4 regions of the Tardiphaga sp. P4_G1 genome follow, and region 4 is predicted to be linked to each of the others. Evidence: predicted binding sites of a transcription regulator. Region 4 holds the regulator's gene; each other region holds the start of a gene.
The links. The regulator PhoB, encoded in region 4, activates phosphate uptake and scavenging genes when phosphate is short. The targets are predictions, from matches to a motif close to TGTCATNNANCTGTCAT.

Region 1: a site for PhoB is predicted at 2,823-2,839, ahead of AC1DUY_RS19915 (esterase-like activity of phytase family protein). Genes of this name have one in related genera too.
Region 2: a site for PhoB is predicted at 2,340-2,356, ahead of AC1DUY_RS19220 (alkaline phosphatase). Genes of this name have one in related genera too.
Region 3: a site for PhoB is predicted at 2,546-2,562, ahead of AC1DUY_RS22370 (STN domain-containing protein). Genes of this name have one in related genera too.

What each region holds. Positions count from the first base shown of each region.
Region 1 covers NZ_JBFUJU010000008.1:112,889-117,425, reverse strand. Annotated here, with positions in the region: gene AC1DUY_RS19920 (methyl-accepting chemotaxis protein) at 1-1,293, shown strand, start outside; gene AC1DUY_RS19915 (esterase-like activity of phytase family protein) at 1,409-2,764, opposite strand; gene AC1DUY_RS19910 (Bug family tripartite tricarboxylate transporter substrate binding protein) at 3,074-4,060, opposite strand; gene mbfA (iron exporter MbfA) at 4,463-4,537, shown strand, end outside.
Region 2 covers NZ_JBFUJU010000007.1:371,731-376,267, forward strand. Annotated here, with positions in the region: gene argG (argininosuccinate synthase) at 1-818, shown strand, start outside; gene AC1DUY_RS19210 (O-methyltransferase) at 904-1,566, opposite strand; gene AC1DUY_RS19215 (TetR/AcrR family transcriptional regulator) at 1,657-2,295, shown strand; gene AC1DUY_RS19220 (alkaline phosphatase) at 2,405-4,159, shown strand; gene AC1DUY_RS19225 (OmpA family protein) at 4,285-4,537, opposite strand, start outside.
Region 3 covers NZ_JBFUJU010000009.1:227,713-232,249, forward strand. Annotated here, with positions in the region: gene AC1DUY_RS22350 (filamentous haemagglutinin family protein) at 1-818, shown strand, start outside; gene AC1DUY_RS22355 (STN domain-containing protein) at 1,121-1,681, shown strand; gene AC1DUY_RS22360 (RNA polymerase sigma factor) at 1,754-2,092, shown strand; gene AC1DUY_RS22365 (hypothetical protein) at 2,052-2,501, opposite strand; gene AC1DUY_RS22370 (STN domain-containing protein) at 2,781-3,428, shown strand; gene AC1DUY_RS22375 (RNA polymerase sigma factor) at 3,449-3,973, shown strand; gene AC1DUY_RS22380 (FecR family protein) at 3,897-4,537, shown strand, end outside.
Region 4 covers NZ_JBFUJU010000007.1:167,438-171,974, forward strand. Annotated here, with positions in the region: gene AC1DUY_RS18305 (aspartate aminotransferase family protein) at 1-745, opposite strand, end outside; gene AC1DUY_RS18310 (GcrA family cell cycle regulator) at 1,192-1,701, shown strand; gene phoB (phosphate regulon transcriptional regulator PhoB) at 1,804-2,508, opposite strand; gene phoU (phosphate signaling complex protein PhoU) at 2,601-3,314, opposite strand; gene pstB (phosphate ABC transporter ATP-binding protein PstB) at 3,343-4,170, opposite strand; gene pstA (phosphate ABC transporter permease PstA) at 4,167-4,537, opposite strand, start outside.

The DNA.
Region 1 (4,537 bases), on a different contig from region 4:
GACAGTGTTGCTGCCAAGGGCGAGCACACGATGTTCTACGACTACGTCAAACCTGGCCAGACAGAGCCGCTGCGCAAGGTTGCTTATGCCGCTGCGATCCCCGGATGGAACATGTATGTGGGCGCCGGAGCCTATCTGGAAGACCTCGACGCCAGGTTGAAGCCGATCGTCTGGGCGCTCGGTTTGGCGATCCTTGCTATTGGTGCGGTCGCGGGCGGCATCGCCTGGATGATCGGTCGCAGCATCAGCCGCCCGCTCGGTCAGCTCGGTGCGCGGATGCGCACGCTGGCCGATGGTGCGCTCGAAGACGACATTCCCGGGTCCGGGCGCGGCGATGAGATCGGTGCGATGGCATCGACCGTTCAGGTCTTCAAGGACAATGCGGTCCGGATTCGCGGGCTCGACAAGATCGAAGCCGAGACGCAGGCGCGTGCATCTGCCGAACGGCGTTCGACCATGGAGAGCATCGCCGATGATTTCGAACGCAGCGTCAACGGGATTGTTCGCTCGGTATCGACGGCAGCGGCAGGGATGCAGACCACCGCGCAATCCATGACGGCGACCGCCAGCGATGCCAGTTCGCGTGCATCGACGGTCGGAGCCGCGTCGGAGCGGTCGTCTGACAATGTCAGCACGGTTGCAGCCGCCGCTGAGGAATTGTCGGCTTCGGTCAGCGAAGTCTTGCGGCAGGTCTCGCAGTCGAGCCAAATTGCCAGCAAGGCAGTCGGCGATGCGGAACGCACCAATGCGACCGTTCAGCTGCTGTCCAGCGGCGCGGAGAAGATCGGCGAAGTAGTTCAGTTGATCCACAGCATCGCCTCCCAGACCAATCTGCTCGCGCTGAATGCGACCATCGAAGCGGCGCGCGCCGGCGAGTCCGGCCGCGGCTTTGCGGTCGTCGCCTCTGAAGTGAAGGCATTGGCGAGCCAGACCGCCAAGGCTACCGAAGAGATCTCCGCCCAGGTCGCCGCCATGCAGGCGTCCACCAGCGAAGCCGTGCTTTCGATCAGCGCCATTACAGGCACCATTGCGCAGATGAGCGAGATCACCACCAGCATCTCCACGGCCGTCCAGGAGCAGGGCGAGGCCACGCGGGAAATCGCGCGCAACATTCAGTCGGTTGCGGCGGGCTCCAGTGAAATCAGCGAACATATCGGCGGCGTCAGCAGCGCAGCAGAAGCGACCGGGACGGCGGCCTCGCAGGTGTTGTCGAATGCCAGGGAGCTTGACACCCAGTCCGGCATGTTGCGGACGGCGGTGGACGAGTTCCTGACCAAGGTGCGGGCTGCGTAGAGGCTCTTCTTCCCCTCTCCCCTTGTGGGAGAGGAAAGTAGATCGCGCTCGAACGTAAAAAGCCCTCCCTTGCGGGAGGGCTTTCGTCGTTCAGGCTGATGCCTGCTCGCGTTGCTTACTTCGCCTTCAGGAAGTCGGCGACTTCGAGCAGCACGAACTCGTTGTCATCGGCCTTGTTCGGCTCGCGGCTCGACGAGAACGGCAGGTTGTTGTCGTTGCCGACGATGATGTGGGTGGCATCAACCTGGTCGACGTTCTCGATGGTGAAGAACGGGAAGGTCAGCACGCCGTCGTTCAGCGGCTTGCGGGCCAGCTTGTTCGGGTCCTGGATCTTCATCAGGTCGATGAAACCAATCTTGCGAACGGGCTTGCCGACATTGGCGTCGTTCAGTTCGATCTTGTAGACCTTCTTGAACTTGGCGAGATCCGGGAAGCAGTCTTCACCGCGCTTGCCGTCGGCGCAGGCCTTGTCCTTGGTGCCTTCGCCGTTGTCGCGCTCGATGATCAGGCCGTTGTCGGCGGTGATCATGTTGAAGTCGCCAATGGCATTGCCGTTCTGTTCGAACACGTACTGCCAGTAGCGACCGGTGAACTTCTCGTTGGCGACGTCGAATTCCAGGATGCGCGAAGCTTCCTTACCGTCGACCTTCTCCCAATCCTTCTTCTCGGCATCCCAGATCGGGCCTTCGAGCAGGCCGTAGAGGAACTTGCCATCCTTCGAGGAGGCGAAGCCTTCATAGCCCTTGGAGCGGCGCAGGTTGACCGTGGTGTAGGTGGCGCCCGGCGCGCCCGGCGACTGCACCGACCAATGGTCCGGCGAACGCACCGGCTTGCCGTCGGCGACGGTGTCAAACACAGCCAGCACCTTGCCGGTCTTGTCGGCCTTGATGATGTAGGGGCCGAATTCCTCGCCGATCCAGAAATTGTCGCCGACGATCTGGAAGCCTTCGGTGTCGACATCTGCGCCGGTCAGGTAGCGCTTGGCGGTGTCTTCATGGACGATGCGGAACGGCACCTTCTTGTCGGGATCGTGCAGGAACACGGTGGCCTGACGCTCGACCTTGCCGTTCTTCCAGTCGATCTTGTGATGATTGAGATAGATCATGTAGTCGGCCGAATTGTAGCGCGAGCCGGCGCCATTGTCGGTCAGCACCCAGAACGAACCGTCGGGCATCACCTTGATGCCGGAATGGCCCTGCAGCGGCTGGCCCTTCATCGGCAGCGAGATGCCGGTGGCGCGCTCATAGGACTTGCCCATCACGGTGCCGAGCGCGTAGACGCGCTTGCCGGTCGTGTATTTGCCCGAGGTCTTCAGGTCGTTCGGCGCATCTGCAGGCGCATCGATGGTCGACGTCGCCGGCAGCACGGCATGGCCGGCGAGCTTGGCTGGAAATTCGCCTTCCGACTGCGCAAAGGCTGCGGAAGAAAGCATGACGAGGGAAGCGACGGAGCAGAGGAATGTGCTGCGCATGGTTGTCTCCTTTGTGGTGACCATGCGGCGTGTTCTGGGGCGCGGGCGTTACGCTGCGCTGACAGTTCCGTGACAAGAAAATGACGAGAGGGGAAAACCCTGCGACATGCAGTCGCCGAGTCTGCGGGTTAGGCGCGGTTCCTCTTCGTTCAACCCACGCAAAACCATCGTCATGGCCGGGCAAAGCGCGAAGCGCGGCTTCGCTGGATGTCCCGGCCATCCACGTCTTCTTTGTGACCGAGACGTAGATACCCGGCATTCGCCGGGTATGACGAACATAGCTGCCGTGCGGTTCTATCTGAAATGCGCCTACTGCTTCTCGATCCCCGCATCCGTGATCAGCTTCTCCCACACCTTGAGCTGATCCTTCAGGAAGGTGTCGAACTCTTCCGGCGTACCGGAGAAGGCTTCCATGCCGCGGTTGGCGAGGTCTTTCTGGATCTCGGGGCGTTCGACGATCTTGCGGATTTCGGCGTTGAGCTTGACGATGATGTCCTTCGGCATGTTGGCCGGGCCGAGATAGCCCTGCCACGAGGTGATGTCGAAGCCCTTCACACCGGCCTCGTCCATGGTCGGCAGATCCGGCAGGAGCTTGGAGCGATACTTGGTGGTCACCGCGAGCGACTTCAACGCCTTGGCGTTGACATGCGGCAGGCCGGTCGGAACGTCGACGAACATCATGCTGACACGGCCGGCGATGACATCCGTGAGCGCCGGCGGTGAGCTCTTGTAAGGCACGTGCAGGAGATCGAGCTTGGCGAGGCGGGCAAAGGTCGCGCCCGAGACGATCGCCGACGAACTGCCCGATGCGTAGGAGTACTTGCCCGGCTCTTTCTTGGCGAGCGCGATCAGCTCTTCCACGGAGTTGGCGGGAATCTCGGGATTGATCACCAGCATGAAGGGCAGGTCGCCGGTGCGCGCGATCGGCGTGAAATCCTTGATCGGATCATAGCTCATGGTCTTGAGCAGAAAAGGATTGGCCGAATGCGTCGTGTTGGTCGTGACGAACAGCGTGTAACCGTCGGCGGGGGCGCGAGCGACGAAACTGGCGGCGATCGAACCATTGGCGCCGGCCTTGTTGTCGATCACGGTGTTGGCGTTCAGCGCGGTGCCGAGCTCCTTGGCGATCAGGCGCGTCGTGGTGTCAGTGCCGCTGCCGGCGGCGAAAGGGAGAACCAGCGTGATCGCCCGGTTTGGATAGTTCGCGGTCTGTGCAATGGCGTTCGGCGTCGCCAACAGCAGCGCTCCGATAAACGATGCGCTCGCCACACCGCGAAGAACTGAAAGTCCGTGCATTCCGCTTTTCTCCCTGAATCGGCCTTGGTAGCCCATATTTGTTGCGGGCAAACTAGCGGAGGTCGGTGACGCACGGAAGCGGAAAGGTATGCCGTTCAGGTGAGCGCGCTGTCGATGGTGTAGGCCATGCATCGATTTCTGCTGCACCGGGTCGACCTTATCGCGTTCGTGAGCGACAGCACCTGCAGACGGCCGCTGATCCGCAGCGTCTCCGCGTCGGGGTCGATGCGAATGCCGGGGCGTCTGGAGCACGCGCGGTCGTTTCGTCGCGGTGCTGCTCGTCGCCGCTATTACTTCCCGCCCAGTGACAGGTTCAGCGCCGCCCAGGGACAAAGCTCTTTGACAAAGGCAAGGCAGCTCTTATATAAATTAGAATAATTCTAAATTATATAAGATATTGATATGAAAGCGTTTTCTGACCTCACCGAACGCGAGGTGCTGGCGGTTGCGATCTCCAGCGAGGAAGAGGACAGCCGG
Region 2 (4,537 bases), 200 kb from region 4:
CCTTCATGACCGCCCACGGCTTCGCCTACAAGATGTCAGCCGAAAAGGCGTATTCAACCGACAGCAATCTGCTCGGTGCGACGCATGAAGCCAAGGATCTCGAACAGCTCGACAGCGGCATCAAGATCGTCAACCCGATCATGGGCGTGCCGTTCTGGCGCGACGACTGCGCCGTCAAGGCCGAGAAGGTCGTGGTGCGGTTTGTGGATGGCCAGCCCGTTGCGCTGAACGGCCAGACCTTCACCGATCCTGTCGCGCTGTTCCTCGAGGCCAATGTCATCGGCGGCCGCCATGGCCTCGGCATGAGTGACCAGATCGAGAACCGGATCATCGAGGCCAAGAGCCGCGGCATCTATGAGGCGCCAGGCATGGCGCTGCTGCACATCGCCTATGAGCGCCTCGTCACCGGCATCCACAACGAAGACACCATCGAGCAATATCGCATCAGCGGCATGCGGCTCGGGCGGCTGCTCTATCAGGGCCGCTGGTTCGACTCGCAGGCCTTGATGCTGCGCGAAACCGCGCAGCGCTGGGTGGCCCGCGCGATCACCGGCGAGGTGACGCTCGAACTGCGCCGCGGTAATGACTACTCGATCCTGAACACCGAGAGCCCCAACCTGACCTACGCGCCGGAGCGGCTCAGCATGGAGAAGGTCGAGGATGCGCCGTTTACGCCCGCAGACCGCATCGGCCAGCTCACCATGCGCAATCTCGACATCACCGATACCCGCGCCAAGCTGGATCTGTATTCGAAGACGGGTCTGTTGAGCACCGGCGAAGGCTCGAACATTCCGAAGCTGGACAACGACAAGAACTGACGACCGTGGCGTTGTGACGCGTAGGATGGGTTGAGCGTAAGCAAAACCCATCCTACTCTCGCGTCTAGGTCTGGCACCTTCATCGCTACATCCGCATCGACAGTTCGACGTCATCACCGAACGGGACTGACAGGTAACCATTCGCAGGAGTGCGGACATAAGCGAGATAGTCGGGGCTGTAATCCGCATTGTCAGCAATGACGAAAGCTCCGCGTTTGAGACGGCTTTCGACGATCGCAAGCACTTCCGGATAGAGCGCCTTGGCGCCATCGAGCAGCAGCAGATCAATCTTATCGGGCAGATCGGCACGCAATGTCTGCAACGCATCGCCTTCACGGAATTCAACGAGATCGATCAGGCCGCCTTCGGCGAGATTCTGCCGCGCGATGACGATCTTCGAGGGTTCGAATTCGCTCGTGATCAGGCGGCCTCCGCCGTTGTCGTTCAGTGCCGCCGCCATATGCAGCGTCGAGATCCCGAATGACGTGCCAAATTCGACGATTGATCGAGCACTGGTCGATCGCGCCAGCATGTAAAGCAGCACACCGGTCGCGGGCGACACGGCAAGCGGGACGTCCCTGAACCGGCTGTACAGATCGACATAGTCGGTCTTGCTCTGCATCATCCGCTGCCGATCGTCCTCAGACAGGTCGGCGACGGCCTGGCTGGTGCGGGACCGTGCGGCATCCGCTTCTTCAAACAGACGCTTGAGAAGGGGGCCGACGGGATCCGTCGTGAGTGTGGTCATGATATTTCCTGCAAAAGAGACGCTTGATTGCATCCTCCTGCAAATACGAATATTTATTCGCATTCGCTAATCGCATTGCGGAGGCCGTAGATGGCTCGGCGTACAAGTCCTTCGATTCATTCGAGAAAGCAGCCGCAACAGGCTCGCTCCGAAGAGCTGGTCAGCGCCATTCTCGAAGCTGCTATTCAGGTTTTGGCGAAAGAAGGATTTCACCGCTTCACCACCGCACGCGTGGCGGAGAAGGCCGGTGTCAGCGTCGGATCGCTGTATCAATACTTCCCGAACAAGGCGTCGATCCTGTTTCGTTTGCAGAGCGACGAATGGCGAGACACCAACGACATGCTCCGCCAGATTCTGGAGGATGAAAGTGCATCGCCATCTGCGCGTCTTCGCAAACTGGTCCATGCCTTCATCAAATCGGAATGCGACGAAGCCGACATTCGCCATGCGCTCGATGGCGCGGCGCCGCTCTATCGGGATGCTCCGGAATCCCGCAAGGCCAAAGCGGCAGGACGACGCACATTCGCGTCCTTCATCGCGCATGCACTGCCAGCGGCGACCGAGGAGAGGAGATCGCTCGTCGTCGATGTCATCACCTCGACCTTGAGCGGAGTAGGAAAGGACTTTTCCATGCGCCCCCGGCCCGTCGCCGAGATCTCAGCTTTCGCGGATGGGCTGGCAGATATGCTTTGCAGTTATCTGGAGAGCTCCGGGAGCTGTGAGACCTAGCATTTTGGCCTCCGTTCCGTTGGCACGGCCGCACGTCACCTGCCAGTCATCCAACTGTCGTAATGCAGGCCCGCGCCCTAAGCCGGGCGCCTCAGGGGGAATATCCATCATGACGAGAACCTTTATTGTGGCCGCTGGAATGCTGTTGCTGACGAGCGCATCGCTGCCAGCGCAGACGATCTATCCGCTCGACCGCGCTGATATCCTCGCGGGCGCGAAATTCGACTTCAAGGTCGAGTTTCCCGAACTCGTTCAGGCCGCCGACATCAAGGTGACGATCAACGGCGCCGATCAGACCGCAGCGTTCGGCAAGACCGCGGACTACATCGCGAAGGAAGACGGCAAAGATCAGTCCGCGCTGCTGCTGCGCGACGCGACGCTCGATAAAGCCGGGGTTTACAAGATCGAAGTCAGCGACGGCGTACGCAGCCGCGCGGTGACGTGGAACGTCTACGATACCGGCCCGCGCAAGGCGAAGAATGTGATCCTGTTTATCGGCGACGGTATGTCGCTGGCGCACCGCGTCGGCGCCAGAATTCTTTCGAAGGGCATCACCGAAGGCAAGAGCCGCGGCAAGCTCGCGATGGACGACATGCCGCATATGGCGATGGTGGCAACGGCGGGCTCCGATTCCATCATCACCGATTCCGCGAATTCGGCCAGCGCCTATTCCACCGGCCACAAGACCGCAACCAATGCGATGGGCGTCTATGCGGATCGCACGGCGAATGTATTCGACGACCCGCAGGTCGAAACCATCACCAGCCTCGCGAAGCGCAAGCTCGATCTGGCGATCGGCATCGTCACCAATACCGAGGTCGAGGACGCGACGCCCGCCGCGATGATCGCGCATACCCGCCGCCGCGCGGCCTATGACGAGATCGTCGCGCAGTTCCTTGCGGCCAAGCCGGACGTATTGATGGGCGGCGGCGCAGCGAATTTCCTGCCGCAGGCGGCCGCGACATCGAAGCGCAAGGATGACGTCGACTATGTCGCGCGCTTCCGCGATGCCGGTTATTCGGTGGCGACCACGGCGCCCGAACTGAACGGCCTCGCCAAGAAGCCGGAGACGCGCAAGCTGCTTGGACTTTTCACGCCCGGCAATATGGACGGCGTGCTGGACCGCAAGTTTCTCGGCGGCGGCGGCGTGAAGAAATATCCGCAGCAGCCTGATTTGACCGAGCAGGTGCATGCCGCGCTCAAGGTGCTGTCGCGCAACGACAACGGCTTCTTCCTGATGGTCGAGTCGGGCCTGATCGACAAATACGCCCATCTGCTCGACATGGACCGCGCCGTCTATGACGTCATCATGCTCGACAATGCCGTGAAGCTCGCCCGCGACTGGGCAGCCAAGCGCGGCGACGACACGCTGATCCTCGTCGTCTCCGACCACAGCCATCCCAACAGCCTCGTCGGCACCGTCAATGACGACATGAGCAAGGAGCCAAACCTGCCGCTGCGCGAACGGCTTGGCGTCTATGACAAGGCCGGCTTCCCGAATTATCCCGCGCCGGATGCCGAAGGCTATCCATCACGCATCGATGTCAGCCGGCGGCTTGCGATCATGTCGGCGAGCCTTCCCGATCACTACGAGACGCTGCGGCCGAAGCTCGACAACCCGAACGATCCCACCGAGAAGGGCGAAGAGCCCGGCACTTTCAAGGCCAACGAGAAATACAAGAATGCGCCGGGCAGCATGCTGCGGCTCGGCAACCTGCCGGCCATGATGGGCGCCAGCGTGCATTCCGGCGAGGACGTCATCCTCACCGCCATCGGCCCCGGCAGCGACCGGGTGAAGGGCTCGATGGATAATACGGACGTGTTTCGCGTGATGGTGGATGCGTTGGGATTGGCGGCGAAGTAGTAGCGTCTTTCCCTCCCTCAAGCGGCTCAGCCACGCAATGGGGAGGGAAACCATTGGCAGCAGCGTACTATCAAAACAAAAATGGCCGGGATCGCTCCCGGCCATTTTCTTTCATATCAAACCGCTCAGCGACGCGGCGGTGCCGTGCCCGGAGGCGGCGGGGGCAGCGAAGCCTGACCGCCATTGAGCAGCGGCGTGATGTTGCGGATCGTGACGCGGCGGTTCTGACGCTCCGGACCGTCGGTCTGGATCTTCAGATACTGCTCGCCATAACCCTGCGACGTCAGATTTTCCGCCGGCACCTGGAATTGCTGGGTGAGCAATTCAGCCGCCGACTGCGCACGGCGATCCGACAGCGACAGATTGTCGACGTCCGAT
Region 3 (4,537 bases), on a different contig from region 4:
GTGTGCACACCAATTTCGGTGGCGATATCCAGGTGCTGGCGCCGTCCGGCAAGGTCGTGGTCGGTGTCGAAGGAACGTTGCCGGCGGCGACGTCGGGCGTCGTCACGCAAGGCCGGGGCGACATCCAGATCTACGCACAGGGCAGCGTGCTGCTCGGCCTGTCGCGCATCATGACGACCTTCGGTGGCAACATCCTCGCATGGTCGGCATCGGGTGACATCAATGCCGGCCGCGGCGCCAAGACCACTGTCCTCTACACGCCGCCGAAGCGGGTCTATGACATCTACGGCAACGTGACGCTGTCGCCGCAGGTGCCATCGGCCGGCGCGGGCATTGCCACGCTGAACCCGATTCCGGAAGTTCAGGCTGGGGACATCGACCTGATCGCGCCGCTCGGCACCATCGATGCGGGCGAAGCGGGAATCCGCGTCTCGGGAAATATCAACCTGGCCGCGCTGCAGATCGTCAACGCGGCCAACATCCAGGTGCAGGGATCGTCATCGGGCATCCCGACGGTGCAGGCGCCGAGCATCACGGCGGCCCTGTCGAGCTCCAACGCGACCACGGCGACGCAGCAGACGGCGACGCCGCAGCAGGCTGCCAACACCAATCCATCGGTGATCATCGTCGAGGTGCTCGGCTATGGTGGCGGAGAAGGCTCAACGCCAGCCGGCAGCGAGGACTTGAAGCGATCGAAGCGAAGCGAGCGCAGCTACGACCACAACAGCGCATTCCAGGTCGTCGGCGTTGGCGAACTGAACGAAACGGAGAAACAGAACCTCAGCATGTCCGAGCGTCGGTCGTTAAACACGCGGTAAGATGCAGGGCGAATGATCGATCTGGGGAGGTCATGGTCGCCGGGCGCAATGTCCCGGAGCCGTTGTTTGACATGTCAGTGTCACAGACGGGGCCTACATCAGCGCTGATGTGATAGTTGCAGATGGGGAGGGCGGACGTGGCTCCGGGGGCGCGTTTGTCGATCTGGGCCCGTGCCTGGTCTGGCCGTGCGTCGCTGATAGGTCTCGTTTTGTTGCTGTCCAGTCACCCCCTCGCTGCGGAAAGCAGGATTGATCGCGTGCGCGTTGATGCGACGTAGGAAGACGCCGGCGTCAAGTCTGTCATGCTGGATATTCCGTCGCAGGCCCTGGACGTCGCGCTCAAGGCATTCGGTGTCGCCACGCAGGTCGCGTTGTTTTACGAAACTGGCGTCGTCTCCGGGCGGCGTTCGTTCCCGGTGCATGGCGAATATCCGRTAGACGCTGCGCTGCGGGTGATGTTGAAGGGCACCGGCTTGTCGAGCACCTCGTTCGATCGCGGTACCATCACCATTCTTGCGCCGGCACCACACGCCGTGGCCTCCGATGTGAAACGGGCAAAGGCGGGGCTCGCGGAGTTTTCCCTTTATCTCGCTTTGGTCCAGCAAGGCCTGGATCGGGCGTTCTGCCGCGCCCCCGTGGCTGCGAGCGACCCTGACGATTTTCTCGCGCGGGTCTGGATATCGTCGACGGGCGAAGTGCAACGCGCGGAACTGCTGCCAGGAACCGGGATCGAAGCGCGTGATCGTGTCTACATAGCCGCCCTGACGGGGCTGTTGATCGGCGCGCCGCCATTGGCCGCCATGCCTCAGCCAGTCAACCTGATGATCATGCCGAAACAGTCTCAGGGTCGTCGGCCTGCATGATGCAGGGGCAAGGAACGGATTCGCGATCCGCTGCCCATGAGTAATTCTGCGGATGTCACCCTGCTACGACAGATGCTGGTCAGCGAGTATGACGATCTGCGACGGCGACTCATGCGTCGGCTCGGATCCGAGGGTGTTGCAAGCGAGGTGTTGCAGGAGACTTATCTGCATATCGAGCGTTCCTCGCTGATGAGCGTCATCTATAGTCCGAAGCGCTATCTGCTGACGATTGCCACCAATATTGTGCGGATGCGCTTTCGCCGCGAACGCCGCCTGACCAACCTGTCCGACTTGGATGAAGGGCTCGGCTTTGTCGATGAAGCGCTCGATCCGCTGCGCAGCCTGGAAGCCCGGCAGGAGTTCGAGGCCCTCAAGGCGGCGTTCGACGAACTCTCTCCGCGTCGGCGCTAATCCCGTTTGCATCGCGGCTGGAAGGGCGCAAGTTGCGCGAGATCGCCGACGAACTGGCCGTCTCGGAGCGCCTCGTCGAAAAAGAATTGAGAGCAGCGCTGATGTTTTGTGGCGTGACGCAGATGTCCGCTTGCTGCAAGGAACATGCCGCACCATCACACTTCTGGAGGGATTGAAACCGATCCTGGCGGCCGCGCGTCTGCCATTGTTCGAACTGACTGGAGAGAAGACGGATCAGGAAAGAAAGCTGGCTATCGACCGGTTTCGCAAGAGCACCAACGGCTTGCTTCTCATGACGCGCACGACGGGAGGACGAGGCCTCGATCTTCTTTTCGCGCATTGCGCCGTGTTCTATTCCCAAAATCCGATCCCGACGATGTGGCAGAGATGTCGCATTGGCCAACTTCATCGAAAACTATTCGGACTGTGCTCTTAAGATGATCCATTGCCCGGCGTCATGATGGTGTCATAGCGCTCCAGTATCGCTCCCGGCGAGATCGGGTCCATAAATGTTACGAATGGAGCGGGCCGGTCTGTTTTTGTTCGCGCGGCTTTTGCGGCCCGATCTGTCTCCTGTTCAGGGTGGGCGCAGCAGGCTCGCCTGAGCGGGCATCGATTCGAGGATGTTTGGGTGCGATCGGGTCTAGGAGACTGCGTGCGGTCTGCGTCCCGACGGTTGCCGTTGTGCGTGCCCTTAGTATTCCTGTTGCTGTTCTCATGCATTGAGCAGGTTTTCGCGCAGCAGCCCAAGCACGAGAAAATCTCGTTCGATATAGCGGCGCAACCTCTGGCGGATGCCCTCGTCGTCTATGCGCGAGTAACCGGTATCGAAATTCTGGTAGATGACGATCTTCTTGCAGGCCGCTACGCCTCACCTGTCAGTGGCATGTTTCATCCCACGATCGCCTTGCGCCGGATGGTGGCGGCAGGCGGTCTCGATGTCCGCTATGTGGACCGCGGCGCCGTCACTCTGTTGCCGCACCAAGCGCCCGGTCGCCAGGTCGGAGATAGTCCGGATCCATACGCATCATTTTCCGCGGCGCTGCAGTCCGCACTTGGGCGGGTGATGTGCAGTTACGATGACGATTCTAGGGGGCCATATCGCGTTGCCGCGCAAATGTGGATCGGTCCCACCGGCAGCGTCCAGCATGCGGTGCTGCTCGATACAACGGGCGATGGCGACCGCGACGCCGCGGTTGCCAAGCGACTTGAGTCATTGGAAGTCGGGCAAAAGCGACCGGACGGACTGCCGCAGCCAGCGACCGTGATTGTTGTGTCGCGCCCGTCGCATAATGCCAGCGGCTGTCGGCCCGTGCGCGCAGGGCAGCTCCCGTGACTGAAACCAGCTGGGCGACTTTGCGCGATCTTCTGGTCGATCGCTATGATGATCTGAGAAATCGGTTGGCGAGACGCTTGCGCTCGCCCGATCTTGCCAGCGATTCCCTTCAGGAGACCTGGCTGCGGCTGAACCGGATGGGCAGCGCCGGCACTCTGCGCAGCCCCGAGGCCTATCTGTTTCGGATGGCGCTGAACGTTGCCGCAGACGCACGCGACTCTCAAAAGCGGCGATTGACCTATTCCGAAGTCGAGCCGTTGATGGCGCTTGATGAAGATGAACTCGATCCAGAGCGGTTCGCCGAAGCGCGCTCGGACGTCAATGCTTTGGCGCAGGCTCTCGACGAACTGCCGCCGCGACGGCGCGCGATCTTCATCATGGCACGTGTGGACGAATTGCCCCATCGCGTGATCGCGGAGCGGACCGGTCTATCTGTTCGCATGGTGGATCGCGAATTACGCAAGGCGCTTGATTATTGCGGCGAGCGGCTCGACAGGAATGTCGTTAGAGTGTTCGGCCCGCGAGATTCGGAAAGGCAATCATGACTCCGACCGTTCTCTTTCGCATCCCGGGACGGCGTCGCACATGACGAGCGGGGTTGCCAAAACAAGTCTTCCGGTGGATGAACTCACGCGTGAGGCGCGGGCCTGGGTATCGCGCCTGACCTCCGGAGAGGCCACCACCGCAGATCTCTCCGCGTTCGATCGCTGGCGCTCGACAAGCCCGGCTCATCGCAGGGCTTTTGCCGAAGCAAAATTGCTGTGGAGCGTGCTGCGCCCAGCTGCTGAACAGGCGGTCAGTCGGTCGGAAACGTTCGACAGCGCACGTCGTCGATCAGACCCGCAGAACGGGCTCGGGCGCCGAGCCTTCCTCGGCGGCGCGATGGCGGCGTCGGTGGTCGGCGTCGCAGTGATAACAAGCCGGCCGCCGCTTGGGCTGTGGCCGACGCTCACCGAGATGACATCCGATTACCGGACTGCGAAGGGCGAAACCCGGAAGATCCAGCTCGCGGATGTTTCGGTGGCATTGAATACCCAGACCAGCGTTGCACTGCTACCGGTGTCCGGAAATACCGACCAGATCGAGTTGGTGTCCGGCGAGGCTGCGAT
Region 4 (4,537 bases):
TGACATCCGGCGTCACACCGATGCGCTGATAGGCGAACAACTCGCCGGTGCGGCCCATGCCGGTCTGCACTTCGTCGAAGATCAGCAGGATGCCGTTCTTGTCGCAGAGTTCGCGCAGCGCGCCGAAGAACGCGTTGCTCGGCGCACGCACGCCACCCTCACCCTGCAGCGGCTCGATGAGAATGCCGGCGGTGTTCGGACCGATCGCCTTCTTAACGGCTTCGATATCGCCGAGCGGCAACTGATCGAAGCCGTCGAGCGGCGTGCCGTAGCCTTCGAGATATTTGGCAGCGCCGGTCGCGGCGAGCGTGCCGAGGGTGCGGCCATGGAACGCGCCTTCAAAGGTGATGATGCGCGTGCGCTCGGGATGGCCCTTGGAGAAATGATAGTGGCGGGTCACCTTGATCGCGCATTCCATCGCTTCCGCACCCGAATTGGCGAAGAACACGAAGTCGGCAAAGCTTTGTTCGCACAGCCGCGCGGCGAGGCGCTCGCCGTCCGGGCTCTTGAACAGGTTCGACATGTGCCAGAGCTTGGTGGCCTGCTCCTGCAATGCGGCGACCATATGTGGGTGCGCATGGCCCAGCGCGTTCACGGCAACGCCGCTGGTGAAGTCGAGATAGCGCTCGCCATCGGTTCCAATCAGCCACGCGCCTTCACCGCGCTCGAAAGCGACATCCGCACGCGCGAAAACAGGCAGCAAGTGAGCCTGAGAGAGGGGCGAAGACGTTGCGTTGCTGGTCATAACCGATCCGATCGAAAAGACTGCGGCCGCGTCGATGACAACTGTGCGAAATCGAACAACGGACCCTAGAAACGAAACGTGCCGCCCTTCTCGGGCGGCACGTGGGCATTATTCTATGTGTGCTGTGAAGACTGTCAACCGCGCACTGCGGCTTTCGAGTCACACGGAGTCGCAGAAAAAGCCGATTTTGCCGCTTTATTTGCAGAAGCATGTGGACGCGGCATGCCCGACTCTTGCGCGCGAGTCACGGCATATTGTAGCTTTTGCCTCGTCGGATACGACATCTCGTGCGGCGGTAGATCCTTTTGACACATCCAGTGCGGCGTAACAGCCGGACGCGAAATTCGCGCCCGGTGAGCGCTAAAGGATTCTGACCGCAGGGATTTTTGAAGTCTCAACTCGCAGCGCTGCCCGGTCAGGCCGGCGCTCACGAAGGGAAAACGGCGATGACGGTAATGACATGGACCGACGATCGCGTCGAACAGTTGAAGAAACTCTGGGAAGGCGGCCTCTCCGCCAGCCAGATCGCTGCGGAACTCGGCAACGTGACCCGCAACGCCGTGATCGGCAAGGTTCACCGCCTCGGCCTGTCCGGCCGTGCCAAGAGCCCCTCCTCGGCAGCTCCGCGGCAGCGCAAGGCGCGCCCGGCACAGCAGATGGTGCGCGTCGCCCGCCCGATGGCCCGTGGCAACACAGCATTGGCCCATAACTACGAGATCGAGGCCGAGCCCGACCCGATCGCCTATGACAACATCGTGCCGATCAGCCAGCGCCTGTCGCTGGTCGAACTCAACGAAGCCACCTGCCATTGGCCGATCGGCGATCCGTCGAGCGCGGACTTCTATTTCTGCGGCGGCAAGGCCCTGGCCGGCGCCCCCTATTGCGCGCATCACTCGCGCATCGCCTATCAGCCGGCCAGCGACCGCCGCCGCGCGGTGCCGAAGCCGACGCGCTGAGCTGGAAAGTATCTAAACCAAATGAAAATGCCCGGCGATGAGCCGGGCATTTTTTGTTTGGGGCTTCTTCCCTCTCCCCGCTTGCGGGGAGAGGGAAGATACCTACTCCGCCGCCTTGTCGAACCGATCATCCAGCGCGTAGCCGGCGCCGCGCACGGTGCGGATCGGATCGGGCTCACCGGCGGGGTTGAGCAGCTTGCGCAGGCGGCCGATATGCACGTCGACGGTGCGCTCGTCGATATAGATGTCGCGGCCCCAGACGCTGTCGAGCAACTGTTCGCGGCTGAACACGCGGCCCGGATGTTCCAGGAAGAACTCCAGCAAGCGATATTCGGTCGGACCGAGATCGATCGGACGGCTTGAGCGCACGACGCGGCGCTTGTCACGGTCGAGTTCGATATCGCCAAACGCCAGGACGGTGGCGAGACGCTCGGGAGCTGCACGACGGAGCAAGCCCTTCACGCGGGCCAGGAGCTCCGGCACGGAGAACGGCTTGACGATGTAGTCGTCGGCACCGGTGGCGAGACCGCGAACGCGCTCGCTCTCTTCGCCGCGCGCCGTCAGCATGATGATCGGCAATGCCTTGGTTTCGGGCCGTGCGCGCAAGCGGCGGCACAGTTCGATGCCGGACAGGCCCGGCAGCATCCAGTCGAGCACCACGAGATCCGGCACCCGCTCCTTCAAGCGGGTGTCGGCATCGTCGCCGCGAGCAACGGTTTCAACATCATAGCCTTCGGCGTCGAGGTTGTAGCGAAGCAGCGTCGTTAGCGCCTCTTCATCTTCCACAACCAGAATGCGTGCATTCACAGCCATCTTGATCAATACCCTCAGTGACGTCCGACAAGTCTTTAAATCATGATCCTTGCGGAAGACTGGCTTCCACTTTTCCTGATCATGCTTCAGACCGTCGGCGTATTCGCGAATGTGGTCATGTCGCCCTTCGGGCGCTTGTCGAGGATCTGCTGGCCCTCGATCATGTAGAACACGGTTTCCGCAATATTGGTGGCATGGTCACCGATCCGCTCGATGTTTTTGGCGCAGAACATCAGGTGGATACAGAACGAAATGTTACGCGGGTCTTCCATCATATAGGTCAGGAGTTCGCGGAACAGCGAGGTGCAGATCGCGTCGATTTCCTCGTCGCCCTTCCACACCGTCATCGCGGCGGGCAGATCGTGTGCGGCATAGGCGTCGAGCACAGCCTTGACCTGGGTGGTCACGAGGTCGGTCATGTGCTCAAGGCCGCGGATCAGCTTCAGCGGATGGAAGTCGCTGTCGAGTGCATTGACGCGCTTGCCGATATTTTTGGAGAGATCGCCGATGCGTTCCAGATCGGTGGCGACGCGCAGCGCGCCGACGATCTCGCGCAAATCGACAGCCATCGGCTGGCGCTTGGCGATGGTCAGCACGGCGCGCTCTTCGATCGTGCGCTGCAACTGGTCGATCTCGGAGTCGGTGGCGACGACGCGGGCGCCAAGTGCGACATCCCGGCGGATCAGCGCGTCGACGGATTCGACGATCTGCCGTTCCGCGAGGCCACCCATCTCGGCGACGAGACGGGTCAGCTCCTGCAGATCGTCGTCGAAAGCCTTGGTGGTGTGTTCAAAAGCCATCTCAAATTCCTCCCGCGAATATGTCGCGTCAGCCGAAGCGGCCGGTGATGTAATCCTGGGTACGGCGGTCGGTCGGCGACGTGAAGATCTTGTTGGTCTGATCGAACTCGATCAACTCGCCGAGATACATGAAGGCCGTGCTGTCGGAGACGCGGGCAGCCTGCTGCATGTTATGGGTCACGATCGCGATCGTATACTGATCCTTCAACTCGTCGATCAGCTCCTCGATCTTCGCGGTCGAGATCGGATCCAGCGCCGAGCACGGCTCGTCGAACAGGATCACTTCCGGCCGCACCGCGATGGTGCGCGCGATGCACAGGCGCTGCTGCTGACCGCCCGACAGGCTGAGGCCCGACGCGTTGAGCTTGTCCTTGACTTCGTTCCAGAGTGCACCGCCGCGCAGCGCCCTCTCGACGCGAATGTCCATCTCCGACTTGGAGATCTTTTCGTAAAGGCGGATACCGAAGGCGATGTTTTCGTAGATCGTCATCGGGAACGGAGTCGGCTTCTGGAACACCATGCCGACGCGGGCGCGCAGCAGGTTGAGGTCCAGCTTCGGATCCAGAATGTTCTGGTTGTCGAGCATGAGCTGACCTTCGGCGCGCTGGCCGGGATACAGGTCATACATGCGGTTGAAGATGCGCAGCAGCGTGGACTTGCCGCAGCCCGACGGGCCGATGAATGCGGTTACGCGGTTCGCCATCAGCGTCAGGTTGATCTTCTTCAGGGCGTGGTGTTCGCCATAGTAGAAGTTCAGGTCGCGCACGGTGACCTTGGGACGGGTCTCGCCCTGCAGGGCCGACGGCGGCGGCATCGAGACGGAAGGAACGCCAGACGACACAGAAAGCTCACTCATTTTGCTGTCCTCTCGGCGCCGAGAATGCGCGCGCCAATGTTAAGGGCAAGTACGGTCAAGGTGATGATCAGGGCACCGCTCCAGGCGAGCTGCTTCCAGTACTCGTAGGGGCTCTGCACGAAGTTGTTGATGGTCACCGGCAGGTTGGCCATCGTCTTGGTGAGATCGAGGCTAAAGAACTGGTTGCTCAGCGCGGTGAACAGCAGCGGCGCCGTTTCACCGGCGACACGCGCGGTCGCCAGCAGCACGCCGGTGATGAGACCGGCGCGGGCTGCACGATAAGCAATCCGCTTGATGACCAGGGAGCGCGGCAGGCCGAGCGCCGAAGCCGCTTCGCGCAGCGGGTTCGGCACGAGACCAAGCATAT